3 regions of the Geodermatophilus sp. SYSU D01186 genome follow, and region 2 is predicted to be linked to each of the others. Evidence: riboswitches for the same ligand, from Rfam matches in the RefSeq annotation. Region 2 holds a riboswitch; each other region holds the start of a gene.
What was found. A riboswitch is a leader RNA that binds a small molecule or an ion and turns the genes downstream of it on or off. The one in region 2 is predicted to bind S-adenosylmethionine.
Positions count from the first base shown of each region.

Region 1: another riboswitch for S-adenosylmethionine. It lies ahead of ACI784_RS06660 (aminotransferase class V-fold PLP-dependent enzyme); the one in region 2 lies ahead of thrC (threonine synthase).
Region 3: another riboswitch for S-adenosylmethionine. It lies ahead of ACI784_RS06595 (GNAT family N-acetyltransferase); the one in region 2 lies ahead of thrC (threonine synthase).

Region 1 is NZ_JBJGYW010000006.1:96,450-100,776, reverse strand. It holds gene ACI784_RS06675 (cysteine dioxygenase) at 44-577, opposite strand; gene ACI784_RS06670 (NADPH-dependent FMN reductase) at 709-1,209, opposite strand; gene ACI784_RS06665 (LLM class flavin-dependent oxidoreductase) at 1,206-2,306, opposite strand; SAM riboswitch class IV at 2,535-2,650, shown strand; gene ACI784_RS06660 (aminotransferase class V-fold PLP-dependent enzyme) at 2,684-4,060, shown strand; gene ACI784_RS06655 (hypothetical protein) at 4,066-4,327, opposite strand, start outside.
Region 2 is NZ_JBJGYW010000051.1:3,086-7,412, forward strand. It holds gene groL (chaperonin GroEL) at 1-66, opposite strand, end outside; gene ACI784_RS23725 (cold-shock protein) at 352-552, opposite strand; gene thrC (threonine synthase) at 755-2,056, opposite strand; SAM riboswitch class I at 2,069-2,197, opposite strand; gene ACI784_RS23735 (HAD family hydrolase) at 2,258-3,079, shown strand; gene ACI784_RS23740 (ABC transporter permease) at 3,122-4,036, opposite strand; gene ACI784_RS23745 (alpha/beta fold hydrolase) at 4,033-4,327, opposite strand, start outside.
Region 3 is NZ_JBJGYW010000006.1:83,199-87,525, forward strand. It holds gene ACI784_RS06590 (FAD/NAD(P)-binding protein) at 1-1,534, opposite strand, end outside; SAM riboswitch class IV at 1,751-1,863, shown strand; gene ACI784_RS06595 (GNAT family N-acetyltransferase) at 2,175-2,708, shown strand; gene ACI784_RS06600 (amino acid ABC transporter permease) at 2,705-3,682, shown strand; gene ACI784_RS06605 (amino acid ABC transporter ATP-binding protein) at 3,679-4,327, shown strand, end outside.

The DNA of each region.
Region 1 (4,327 bases), on a different contig from region 2:
TCCTCCGTCGAGCGGTACGGCCCGTCGGCGTCCCAGGGGCCGGTCACCAGTCGACGCCGGTCCGTTCGGTGCCGGTGCGGAGCAGGCCGCCCCGGTCCACCCGGTAGGTGTTCATGACGGTCAGCCGTGGGCTGTAGACGTGCACGCTCAGCGCGGGCTCGGCACCGGTGTTGGTCACCCGGTGCACGTGGTGGGCGCCGAACGGGCGCACCCGGCCGGCCGAGAGCCGGGTGGCGTCCGGGAGCGCGCCCACCTCCTCGTCCAGCGCGCCGCGGACGACGGCGAACGCGCCGGCCGAGCCGCCGTGGTCGTGCAGGCCGGTGCCCTGGCCGGGCAGCCAGGAGAGCAGCCAGACCTGCGCGGCGGCCAGTTCGGGGTGCAGCGAGGGGTCGAGGGCGTCGGCGGCCAGCGCCGGGTCGAGCAGGTGGGTCCACCGGCTCTCGGCGCGGTACTCCACCAGCGCCGACCAGCGGTGCTCGGCGGCGGCGAGGGCCGCGGCCAGCGCGGCGGCCCCGGTGCGGCGGCGGGTGGGGTCGGCGTCCGGACGGCGGGCAGGGGACAGCAGGGATCGGGTCACGAGGGTCCTTCGGGGAGTGCTGGGGGTGGGCGCGGGGATCAGCGGCGGCGACATCGCGCGCTGGACACGCGCAGCAGGTCCACGGCGACGCGGCGGATGAGCCTCACCGCGCGCCCCGCGACAGGTCCACGTCAGCCGCGCCGCGCGGTCCGGGCGGCGTCGACCTGCGGGCGCGCCGCGGCCAGCCAGGCGTCCAGCGGTGCGGGGTCGTCCCAGGTCTTCTCCAGCAGGTACAGCCCGCGGGTCGGCGTGGTGGCGCCGAGCTCGACGAGGACCGGCTTGAGCAGCAGCTCGGGTGCCAGCGCGTGGGTGGGCCCGCCGCCCAGCATCAGCGGGACGGCGACGACGCCCGCGAGGTCGCCGGTGCCGATCTGGTCGAGGAACAGCTTGAGCAGGCCGGTGTAGGTGGCCTTGTAGGTGGGGCTGGCGACGACGGCGACCTCGGCCTCGCGCACCGCGGCGACCGCCTGGGCCACGGCCGGGTCGCCCCAGGCGAGCAGCCCGGCACCCAGGTCGACGACGTCGACGACGAGGTCCGGCGGGGCGTCGGTCAGCCGCTCGACGACCAGCTCGGCGGCGGAGCGGGTGCGGGAGCGGGGCTTGGGGTTGCCGACGACGGCGACGGTGGTCATGCCGCGGCCGCGTCGCGCTTCGCGACCTCCTCGCGGACCAGCGGGAGCACGTACCGGCCGACGTCGATGGCGTCGCCGAGCAGGTCGTAGCCGCGCATCGAGATGATGTCGACGCCGAGGTCGACGTAGTCCAGCAGCGCCTGGGCCACCGTCTCGGGGGTGCCGACCAGCGCGTTGGAGTTGCCCGCACCGCCGGTTGCCCGCGCGGTCGGCGTCCACAGTGCGCGGTCGAACCGCTCACCGCGGGCGGCGATCTCCAGCAGCCGCTGCGAGCCGGTGTTCTCGGGGCCGGTCAGCGGGTGCCGGCGCGAGATCGGCTGCCGCCCACCGGCGGTGCGGGCGGTGATCCGGTCGACGGTGCGGTACGCCTTCTCCCAGGCCAGCTCCTCGGTGGGGGCGATGATCGGCCGGAAGGCCACCTGGATCCGCGGCATCGTCGTCCGCCCCGCCGCACGGGCCGCCGCGTGCACGCGCTCGATCTGCGCCGCGGTCTCGGCCAGGGGCTCGCCCCACAGCGCGAAGACGTCGGCCTCGGCGCCGCCGGCGGCGTAGGCGGCCTCCGACGAGCCACCGAAGGAGACGTCGGGGCGCGGCTGCTGCACGGGGAAGGTGTCGCTCACGAAGTCGGCGAACCGGTAGTGCTCGCCGTCCCAGTCGAACGGCTCGCGGGAGGTCCAGGCCTTCTTGACGATCTGGATGTACTCGCGGGTGCGGCCGTAGCGCTGGTCCTTGGTCAGGTAGTCGCCCTCGCGCTGCTGCTCGGCGTCGGTGCCGCCGGTGATGAAGTGCACGGTCAGCCGGCCGTCGCCGATCTGGTCGAGCGTGGCGAAGGTCTTGGCGGCGAAGGTCGGGTAGCTGACGTTGGGCCGGTGGGCGAGCAGCACCTGCAGGCGCTCGGTGTGCGAGAGCAGGTACGCGGCGGCGGCCGAGGGCTCGGGGGCGCCGGAGCCGTAGGCGAACAGCACGCGGTCCCACCCCCAGTCCTCGTGGGCGCGGCCCAGGCGCAGCGTGAACTCCTTGTCGAAGCTCGCGCCGGAGCGGGGGGTGGTCTCGGAACCGTCGTTGGTGGCGGCGATGCCCAGGAACTCGATCGGCATGGTGGTCCTCACGTGGCGGGGCGGCCGCGCGCTGGACGCGGCCGGGGGAGAGATCGGGAGGGTGCCGTCAGGGACAGGTGGCCGACCAGACCCGCCCGAGGTCGACGTGGACCCGCCGGACCAGCCGCGGGGCGGCTGCGGGGGCGGTCGACAGGCTGGGCACGGGGATATCTCTACCATCTCGATCGGGTTTGACGGGAAAGCGGGTGCCGTGTCACGCTCCCGGCAGGTCAAGAGTGCCAGCGACAAGCCCCGGCTCGCTGGCCGGCAACCCTTCCTCCGCGATGGGGTGCCCCGGGTGACGACCTGGCGGGTGTGCCGACCGGCGCCCGCAAGCGCGGACCCCGTACCCGGGTCCCCGAACCGAGGAGCCCTGCGTGACCGGCGCCGTCCTGTCCCGTCCCGTCCTCCCCGCCGCCCCGGAGCGGCCGCTGCTGCCGGTCGTCGGCGCCGGCACCGAGGTGCCGCTGGTGCCCACCGGGCGGGCCCCGTACGCCGATCTGGACACCGCGGCGAGCACCCCCGCGCTGGTCGCGGTCGCCGACCGGGTGGCGGAGGCGTTGCCGCTGTACGCCAGCGTGCACCGCGGCGCGGGCTACCTCTCGCAGGTCTCGACGGCCCTGTACGAGTCCGCGCGTGACACCGTCGCCCGCTTCGTCGGCGCGCGGCCGGACGACGTCTGCGTGCTCACCCGCAACACCACCGACGCGCTCAACCTGCTGGCCGCCTCGGTCCCGGCGGGGGAGCGGGTGCTGGTGCTCGACTGCGAGCACCACGCCGACCTCCTGCCCTGGCAGCGCCGGGGGAACACCACCGTGCTCCCCACCCGGTCCACGGTCACCGCGACGCTGCGGGAGCTGGCCGCCGAGCTCGCCGCGCAGCGCCACGCCCTCGTGGCGGTCACCGGGGCGTCCAACGTCACCGGCGAGGCGCTGCCGCTGGCCGACGTCGTCGAGCTGGCGCACGCCGCCGGTGCGCGCGTGGTCGTGGACGGCGCCCAGCTCGTGCCGCACCGCCGGTTCTCCCTGGCTGCGTCCGGCGCGGACTACGTCGCCCTGTCGGGGCACAAGCTCTACGCGCCCTACGGCACCGGGGCGCTGGTCGGCCGGCGCGACTGGCTGGACACCGCCCCCGCCCACCTGGCCGGTGGCGGTGCGGTGCACGAGGTCACCGTCGAGGAGACGCGGTGGGCCGCGGCGCCGCACCGGCACGAGGGCGGGTCGCCCAACGTGCTCGGCGCGGTCGCGCTGGCCGCGGCCTGCGACGCGCTGACGGAGCTGCCCGAGGGTGCCGTGGAGGAGCACGAGCTGGCGCTGCGGGCCCGGCTGGAGGCCGGCCTCGACGCGCTCCCCGGCGTGCGGCGGCTGCGCATCTGGCCGGACTCGGCGACGCCCACCGGGGTCGTGTCGTTCACCGTCGAGGGCGCCGACCCGGGCCTGGTCGCCGCCGTCCTCTCGGCCGAGCACGGCGTCGGCGTCCGGGACGGCCGGTTCTGCGCCCACCCGCTGCTCCAGCGGCTCGGCGTGCCCGAGGGTGCCCTGCGCGCCAGCGTCGGCGTCGCCACCACGGCGGCCGACGTCGACCGGCTGCTCGCCGGCCTCGCCGCCTTCCTGGGCCGCGGGCCGGCGGTGCGCTACGCGGTACGCGAGGGCCGGTGGCAGCCGGCCGAGGACCCGCGGCCCCTGGCCGGGCTGGCCGGCGCCGACCTGCGCGCCGTCGCCCGGGGCGCAGGCTGCGGCGGGGCGGCGCGGTGACCGGCTCAGCCGGGCAGGACGACGGTGCGCAGCTCGTGGGCGCCGTCGGCGCGGGTGGCCTCGTAGAACCAGCGGGCGCCGCCGCCGGGCAGGGCCACCGCGTCGGCGTAGCGCAGGCCGCCCGGGGCGTGCGGGCTCTGCAGCAGCGGCCCGCCGGGGGCGGCGCGGAACCGCCCGTCGCCGTCGGCGTGCGCGAGGCCGGTGCGCTCCTCCCAGTTCTCCGCCGCGGTGGCGCGGCCGTCGTACAGCGCCCAGCTGCGGTCGCCG
Region 2 (4,327 bases):
GAGGGTGTTCATGCCCCGCTCGAGGCCGCGGCGAGCCTCTTCCTCGAAGGCGATCATCTTGGCCATGTGGTGATGTCCTCCATGCATGGATCGCTGCACGGCCGGGTTCGGCGCCCGCGACGGACGACACCGGTGGTGCGGGCACTCCGTCGGCCCGCGCACCAGCGCCTCACCGCATCCGACCTGATTGGCACTCGGCACTGTCGAGTGCCAATCGAGAGTCTGGCACTCGCCCCTGCCGAGTGCAAGAACGGGTGGGGAGGAGGCCGCTGTTCCCGCGGATCCGGGAGGACGACGGAGGCCCGGTCCCCCCGCAGGGTGACCGGGCCTCCGTGTGTCTCGCGGTGGTTCTCAGGCGACGCGGACGGCGTCGGCCTGCGGACCCTTCTCGCCCTGGACGACCTCGAAGGTGACCCGCTGGCCCTCGTCGAGGCTCTTGTACCCGTCCATCTGGATGGCCGAGTAGTGGACGAAGACGTCCTGGCCGCCGTCGACGGCGATGAAGCCGAAGCCCTTCTCGGCGTTGAACCACTTCACGGTGCCCTGTGCCACGTGTGCTCCCACGTTTCGTGCGTGCGGACGACCCCCGCGAACCAGGAGGCCGGGTCTAGCTCTTCCGCCCGCCGAACACGAACGTGGAACTGAAACCGCGGGAGAACGTACAGCACGAAACGCGTGGTGAGAGCAAACTCACGCACGCGTCACCCCGGATCGGGGGACACCCACCGACCCGGACGGTGCCGACCCTACGCGGTCAGCCGATGAGGCCCGCGGCCCGCACCGACTTCAGCGAGGGCTCGACGACGTGCGTCGGCCCCACCACCGGCTCGAGCGGGTCGAGGGTCTTGAGGCCCTCGCCGGTGTTGAGGACGACGGTCTCCTTGGCCGGGTCCAGCCGGCCGTCCTCGACCAGCTGGCGCAGCACCGCGACGGTGACCCCGCCGGCGGTCTCGGCGAAGACGCCGGTGGTGCGGGCCAGGTCGCGGATGCCCTGGACGATCTGCTCGTCACCGACCCGGCCCACCGATCCGCCGGTGCGGCGGATGGCGTCGAGGGCGTAGGGGCCGTCGGCGGGGTTGCCGATGTTCAGCGACTTCGCGATGCCGGTCGGCTTCACCGGCTTGACGACGTCCCACCCGTTGTCGAAGGCGGTGGCGATCGGGTCGCAGCCGGCCGACTGGGCGCCGAAGATCGTCCACTCGGAGGCCTCGACGATGCCGGCGGCGGTGAGCTCGCGGAAGGCCTTGTCCACCTTGGTCAACAGCGACCCGGACGCCATGGGGATGACCACCTGGGCCGGGATCCGCCAGCCGAGCTGCTCGGCGATCTCGTACCCCATCGTCTTGGAGCCCTCGGCGTAGTAGGGCCGGACGTTCTGGTTGACGAACGCGGTGTCCTCGAACTCGTCGGTCTCGGCGAGCTCGCTGGTCAGCCGGTTGACGTCGTCGTAGGAGCCCTCGACGGCGACCAGCGTCTGGCCGTAGACGGCGGACTGCACCACCTTGCCCGGCTCCAGGTCGGCGGGGATGAAGACGAACGAGGGCAGCCCCACGCGGGCGGCGTGCGCGGCGACCGAGTTGGCCAGGTTGCCCGTGGAGGCAGCGGCGATCTTGGTGTAGCCCAGCTTCTTGGCGGCGGTGGCGGCGAGGCTGACCACGCGGTCCTTGAACGAGTGAGTGGGGTTGGCGGAGTCGTCCTTCACCCAGAGCCCGCCGGTGAGGCCCAGCTCGGCGGCGAGCCGGTCGGCGCGCACCAGCGGGGTCAGGCCCGGGTCCAGCGAGACGCGCGAGGCCGGGTCGTGGCCCACCGGCAGCAGGGCGACGTAGCGCCAGATGTTCTGCGGGCCGGCCTCGATCTGCTCCCGGGTGACCGCCCGCATCACCGCCGGGTCGTAGTCGACCTCGAGCGGGCCGAAGCACTCGGCGCAGGCGTGCTCGGCGATCAGGCCGAAGGTGGCGCCGCAGTTGCGACACACCAGCCCGCGGGCGGGGTTCTGCGGGATCGGGCCACCGCCGGACGAGTCGGCCTGGACGGAACCGGGAGCGGTCAGGGTCATGCGACGACTACCTCCTCATCTTCCCCACCCCGGGCCGTCGAGCCGGGTGGGACGGAATTGGCACCTTCCGCTGTGCGAGCGCACAGACGGCGGTTGCCGGGGCTTCGTCGGGCCGTGTCCCTCTGCCCCTCTGGATGAGTGGAACGCCGTCGACTCTACCCACGTGGGCAGCGCCCCAGGGGGCCGGGCCAGGATGGGCCGGTGAGCACGCGCGTCGTCTACACCGACCTCGACGGCACGATGGTCGGCCCGCGGGGCTCCTTCTGGCACACCGCGAGCCGCGACCTCACCGCCTCGCCGGCCACCGCGCTGCTCGACCTGCACCGCGCCGGGGTGGAGTTGGTGCTGGTGAGCGGGCGGACCTACGAGCAGGTCGTGGAGGCGGCGCGGATCTTCGCCGCGGACGGCGCGATCGCCGAGCTCGGCTCGGTGGTCAGCTGGGACGCCGGGCGCAGCGTGCACCACCTCACCGGCGACCTGCCCGCGGAGTACGCCGACCAGGCCCCGATGGACGTGATGGAGCGGCTGGGCGTGGTCGACACGCTGCTGGCCCGCCACGCCGGCCGGCTGGAGTGGCACGCGCCCTGGCACACCACCCACCGCACCGACGCGCTGCTGCGGGGCCGGGTCGACCCGCTGGCGGTGGACGCCGAGCTGGCCGCGATGGGAGCCGGCTGGCTGACGCTGAAGGACAACGGCTCGATCCCGGCGACGGGCCGCATGACCCTGGCGCCCGAGGCGCTGCCGCCGCGGGTCTACCACCTGATGCCGCGCGGCATCTCAAAGGGCGCGGCGATCGCCTGGGACCTCGAGCGCCGCGGCCTCACCCCCGCCGACGCGGTGGCGATCGGCGACAGCGTGAGCGACCTGGAGATGGCGCCGGCGGTGGAGCGGTTGTGGATCACCGCGAACGGGGCCACGGTCGACGGGATGGCCGACCTGCTGGCCGCCGTCCCCAACGTGACCGTCACCGACGCGCCGATGGGCGAAGGCTGGGCCCAGGCCGTCCGCGCGAGCCTCTAGCGGAGGCTGGGAGCGCAGGTTTCCTGCGCTCCCAGCCTCCGCTCAGGAGGTGACGTCGCGGCGGGCGAAGTGGCGGAAGGCCAGCGCCGTGAAGACCGCCGCGTAGACCAGCGACTGGACGACGCCGCGGAAGAGGTCCCCCGAGTCGACCGGGGTCTGCAGCAGGTCGGTCCAGGCGAACTCCTCCGCCGTGGGGAACCAGTCCCGGATCGAGCCCAGCTGCTCCACCTGGTCGAGGATCGCGAAGACGAACATCGTGAACACCGCGCCCCCGACGGCGGCCAGCGGGGCGTCGGTGATCGTGGAGAACCAGAACGCCAGGGTGCCCACGACCAGCAGGTGGACGGCGAGGTACCCGACCATGCCGGCCAGCCGCAGGAGCCCCTCCCCCTGCGGCAGGGTCACCCCGACCGGGGTCTGGATGGCCTCGAACCCGAACGCGATGCCGCCGGCGACCAGCCCGACCAGGACGAGGGTCAGCAGGGCGCCGACCGACAGCACCAGCGCCGCGTACCACTTCTGCCGGAGCAGCCGCATGCGCGGCACCGGGGTGGCCAGCGTGTAGCGCAACGACCCCCACTGCGCCTCGGCGGCCACGGTGTCGCCGAAGAACAGCGCGTAGACGACGACCAGGAAGAAGCTCGTCGTCGCGAAGAGCACGAACAGGGTGAAGTTCAGCCCGCTGGACGTGGCGACGTCGACCAGGTTGAGCCGGTCGTTCTCCGCGGCCTCCTCGCTGGCGCCCAGCTGCAGGGCGGCGATCAGGACCAGCGGCAGCGCCACCATGAGCGCGAGGACGCCGATGGTGCGCCGCCGCTTGAACTGCCGCCGCAGCTCGACCGACAGCCGCAGGGTGCGCTCGGGCCGGTAGCCGGCCACCGCCCCGGTGGGCTGCACGTGGCCCTCGGCCGGGACGGCCGACCGGGCCAGGTCCTCCGCCGCTCGCTGCGTCGTCATGACTCCCCCACCAGCGCCAGGAAGGCGTCCTCGAGCCGACGGCGCGGCGTGAACTGGTCGACCTCGATGCCCTCGGCCACCAGGGCCTGCAGCGCCCGTGCCCGGCTGGTGCCGTCCAGCTCGGCCACCAGCCCCTCGTCGGTGCGGCCGGCGGTCACCCCGGGCAGCGCCTCCAGGGCGGCGATCGCCCGGTCGGTGTCGGCGTCGTCGGCCAGGCCGACGAGCACCGCGCCACCGACGCCGACGATCTCCTCGACCGTCCCCTGCGCGATCTTCTGCCCCTTGGCCATG
Region 3 (4,327 bases), on a different contig from region 2:
TGGAGTGCGCGCGGAAGACCCCGGCGTCCTCGTCCAGCACCACCTCGACGCCGGCGCCGAGGAAGTGCAGCACGCCGGCCTCCGACAGGGCGAGCAGCTCCTCCAGCCGCGGGCCGGGAGGCCCGCTGGCGAGGTAGCTGAACAGGTTCATCCACCAGCCGGCGAGGTCCTCGGACTCCGCCCGCGGCGTCAGCCGCCGCGCCGCCGCCAGCGCGGCGATGGTGCCGTGGCACTGCAGCAGGGCGGTGAAGACGGCGGCGTCGGTGCTGAACCGCGGGTCGGCGGCACGGTCGAGATCGGCGCGCACGTGCCGGCGCACCGCGTCCTGCAGCGCCTCCGGCTCGGCGAACCACCGGCCGGCGAGCGGGCGGTCCAGCGCGGCCAGGTCGAACCGGTCGACCAGGTCGGGCACGGCGCGGGCCACCAGCGTCCGCTCGGCGCGCGGGGTGGCCGCCGCGACGTACGCCTCGGCGAACTCCTCCCACGGCATGGCGGTGCGCTCGGGGAAGGCCCGGAACAGCTCGGTGTAGTGCGCCCAGGCGAGGTCCCGCTCGATCAGCGGCGCGAGGTCGGCCCGCAGGTCCAGCCGCCGGGACGGGCCGAACGCCTCGTCGACGGCGGCGAGGGTGAAGAACCGCAGCGGCACCGGCGGGCCGGCCCACGTGTACCCGAGCTTGGACCGGTAGGGGACGCCGCGCCGCGAGCCCACGTGCAGCACCGGCTCCCGCCCGGAGGGGTGGTAGCGCAGCCGGCCGTCGTCGTCCCGGGTGAACCGTCCCCCGCGGCCGCTGGTGAGCAGCACCGCGAGGTCGACGAAGGCCAGGCCCGCCCCGCGGACCAGGACGTCCTCCCCGGGCGCCAGCGCGGACAGGTCCAGGTCGGCGGTGTAGCCCGTGGGCACGTAGGTGAGGCCGTGCCGCTCGGCGCGCTCCGTCGTCGACCGCTCCGCCGCCGTGGGCCGCGCGTCGAGGTGCCCCTGGGCCAGCACGACGGCGTCGGCGGCCAGCTCGGCGCCGTCGGCCAGCCGCACCCGGGTGCCCGCGGGGGTGTCAGCCACGTCGAGCACACGGGTGGCGTGCAGGTGGACGTCGACCCAGGGCGCGGCAGCGGCGACCACCGTGTCGAGCACCCAGCCGAGGTAGGCGTTGACCAGCGGCCGGGAGGGGAAGGACGACGGGGTGAGCCCGCGGGCCTCGCGGCCGACCGGGTCGTCGGCCGGGCGGTGCCGGGCGACGTCGCACACCCACTGCCACAGCGTGGCGCCCTCCCCCACCGGGCCGTCGACCACGACCGAGGGGTCGGGGAGGACGGTGACGTCGCCGACGAGCGAGTTCGCCCACAGCAGGGCGGGCTGCGCGGCGCGCCAGACGCGACCCCCGCCGGGCGGGAACGGGTCGACGAGGTGGACGTGCAGGCGCCGGCCGGCGGAGAGCTCGGGGGCGGAGGCGACGAGGCGTTCGAGGACGCCGATCGCGGTGGGGCCGGCGCCGACGACGACCAGGGTCGGGGCGCGGAGGGGGTCGGGGCGGGACATGCGGGGGCGCTCCAGTGCCGGGAGGACGAGGGACGGGCGGGTCAGTCCTCCGGACACAGGGCGCTGCTGGTGCGGAGCAGGTCGACGTGCCGACGCTGTGCGAGCTCCGATCGGGTCACGCCCCCTCCTCCTCCTGGCCGGTGCGGTGTCTCACCAATGTCTACCAAACCGATCGGGATTGACGGATATGACATCCGGTGCCTATCGTCCCGGCCAGGTCCTGAGTGCCAGCACACAAGCCCCGGCTCGCTGGCCGGCAACCCTCCGCTGCGACGGGGTGCCCCGGGTGACGACCTGGCCGACGCATCCCGCGTCGGCAAGTCCGCAGCCCTCCCGGGCTCTGAACGAGGAGCACGCCCCCGTGAGCACCGCCGGCACGCCGAGCGTGCGCGACCTCTCGACCGACCTCGTCGGCCGACCGACGGTCGACCTCCTGCGTACCGACAGCGCGCTCTGTCGCTGACGCATTCCCCCTCCTGACCGGTTCCCCGGTCCCGCGGCCCCGCCCGCTCCTGCCCACCGCCTTCCCGCGGTGCCGGCGGCGTGCCCGCGCACCCCCACCCGCTCGTCCCCTGGGAGCACCCCGCATGTCCCGCACCCCCCTGCCCAGGCGCCTCCGGCCGGACACGGAGGTGACCGCGTGACCACCTCCACCGGCCTGCACGTGGTCCGCGTCCACCCGCACGACCCGCTCGCCGCGCCGCTGTTCGCCGAGCTCACCGTCGAGTACGACACCCGCTACGGCGACCTCTTCGGCGGCGCGGCCGCGGAGATGGCCCGCTTCCCCGCCGAGCAGTTCCTCCCCCCGGACGGCGAGCTCATCCTGGTGCTCGAGGACGGCGTCGCGGTCGCAGGCGGCGCCTACCGCCGGCACGCCGACCCCGGCACCGCCGAGGTCAAGCGGATGTGGACCGCCGCGGCCCACCGGCGCCGCGGCCTGGCCCGGCGGGTGCTCGCCGAGCTCGAGGCGCGCGCCGCCGCCCGCGGCTACACCCGCATGTACCTGACGACCGGCCCGCGCCAGCCCGAGGCCAAGGCCCTCTACCTGGCCGCCGGCTGGACCCCGCTGTTCGACCCGGCCGTCCCGCGCCCCACCGACCTGGCCACCCTCCGCACCCTGCCGCCCGGCGAGCTCGGCTACGCCTTCGACAAGCCCCTGGGAGACCCCGAATGACCGCCGTCGTCCCCCGCCCTGCCGCGGACACCGCCGCACCACCGCCGACCGGCACGCCCTACGACCAGCTCAGGGTGGTGCCCGCCCGGCACCCCGGCCGCTGGGTGGCCACCGCCGTCGTCGCCGTCCTGCTGGCGATGGTGGTCAACTCGCTGGTCACCAACCCGCGGTGGGAGTGGGACGTCGTCGCCGCGTACGTCACCGAGGAGTCGATCGTCCGCGGCGTCTGGACAACGATCCAGCTGACGCTGATCACCGCGGTCCTGGGCTTCGCGCTCGGCACGGTGCTGGCGCTCATGCGGCTGTCCCGCTCGCCGCTGCTGCAGGCGGTCAGCTGGGGCTACACCTGGGTGTTCCGCTCGGTGCCGCTGATCCTGCAACTGCTGCTCTGGTACAACCTCGCCTACCTGTACCAGACACTGGACCTCGGCATCCCGTTCGGCCCGTCCTTCGCCAGCGTCGAGACCCTCTCGCTGATCGACAAGTTCGGCGCCGCCGTCCTCGGCCTGGGCCTGCACCAGGCCGCCTACTCCGCCGAGATCGTCCGCGCCGGCATCCTGTCGGTCGACCAGGGCCAGCTGGAGGCGGCCGCCTCCCTCGGCATCCCGCGCCGCCGGCAGACCACCCGCATCGTGCTGCCGCAGGCCATGCGCTCGATCGTGCCGACGGCGGTCAACGAGGTCATCGGCCTGTTCAAGGGCACCTCGATCGTCTACGTGCTGGCGCTCGGCGAGCTCTTCTACACCGTCAGCGTGATCTACGGCCGCACCCAGCGGGTGCTCCCGATGCTCATCGTGGCCGCCGTCTGGTACGTCGTCCTGACCACGGTGGTCACCGTCGTCCAGTACCACGTCGAGCGGTACTACGCCCGGGGCGCGGTCCGCACGCTGCCGCCGACACCGCTGCAGCGGCTGCGCGCCAACCTCACCGCCGGTCTCGCCTGCGTCTCCTCCACCCGCGAGGTGTCCCGGTGACCGCCGCGGCCGTCCGGCCCGGCCGGGTCGAGGTGCACGGGGTGCACAAGTCCTTCGGCACGCTGGAGGTCCTGCACGGCGTGGACCTGGTCGTCGAGCCCGGCAGCGTCACCGTGGTGCTGGGCCCGTCGGGCTCCGGCAAGTCGACGCTGCTGCGCAGCATCAACCACCTGGAGAAGGTCGACCGCGGCTTCGTCGCCCTCGACGGCGAGCTCGTCGGCTACCGACGGCGGGCCCACCGGGACGGCGAGCGGCTGCACGAGCTCCAGGAGAAGGACCTGCTGCGCCAGCGCACGCGGTTCGGCTTCGTCTTCCAGGGCTTCAACCTCTTCCCGCACCTCACCGCGCTGGACAACGTGGTCGAGGCGCCGGTGTCCGCGCAGGGCCGCCGCCGGAGTGAGGTGGAGGCCGAGGCCCGCGAGCTGCTGGCGCGGGTGGGCCTGGCCGACAAGGCCGACGTCTACCCCCGGCAGCTGTCCGGCGGCCAGCAGCAGCGCGTGGCGATCGCCCGCGCGCTGGCGATGCGGCCGGCCGTCCTGCTGTTCGACGAGCCCACGTCGGCGCTGGACCCGGAGCTGGTCGGCGAGGTGCTCGGCGTCATCGAGGACCTCGCCCGCACCGGGACGACGATGATCGTGGTCACCC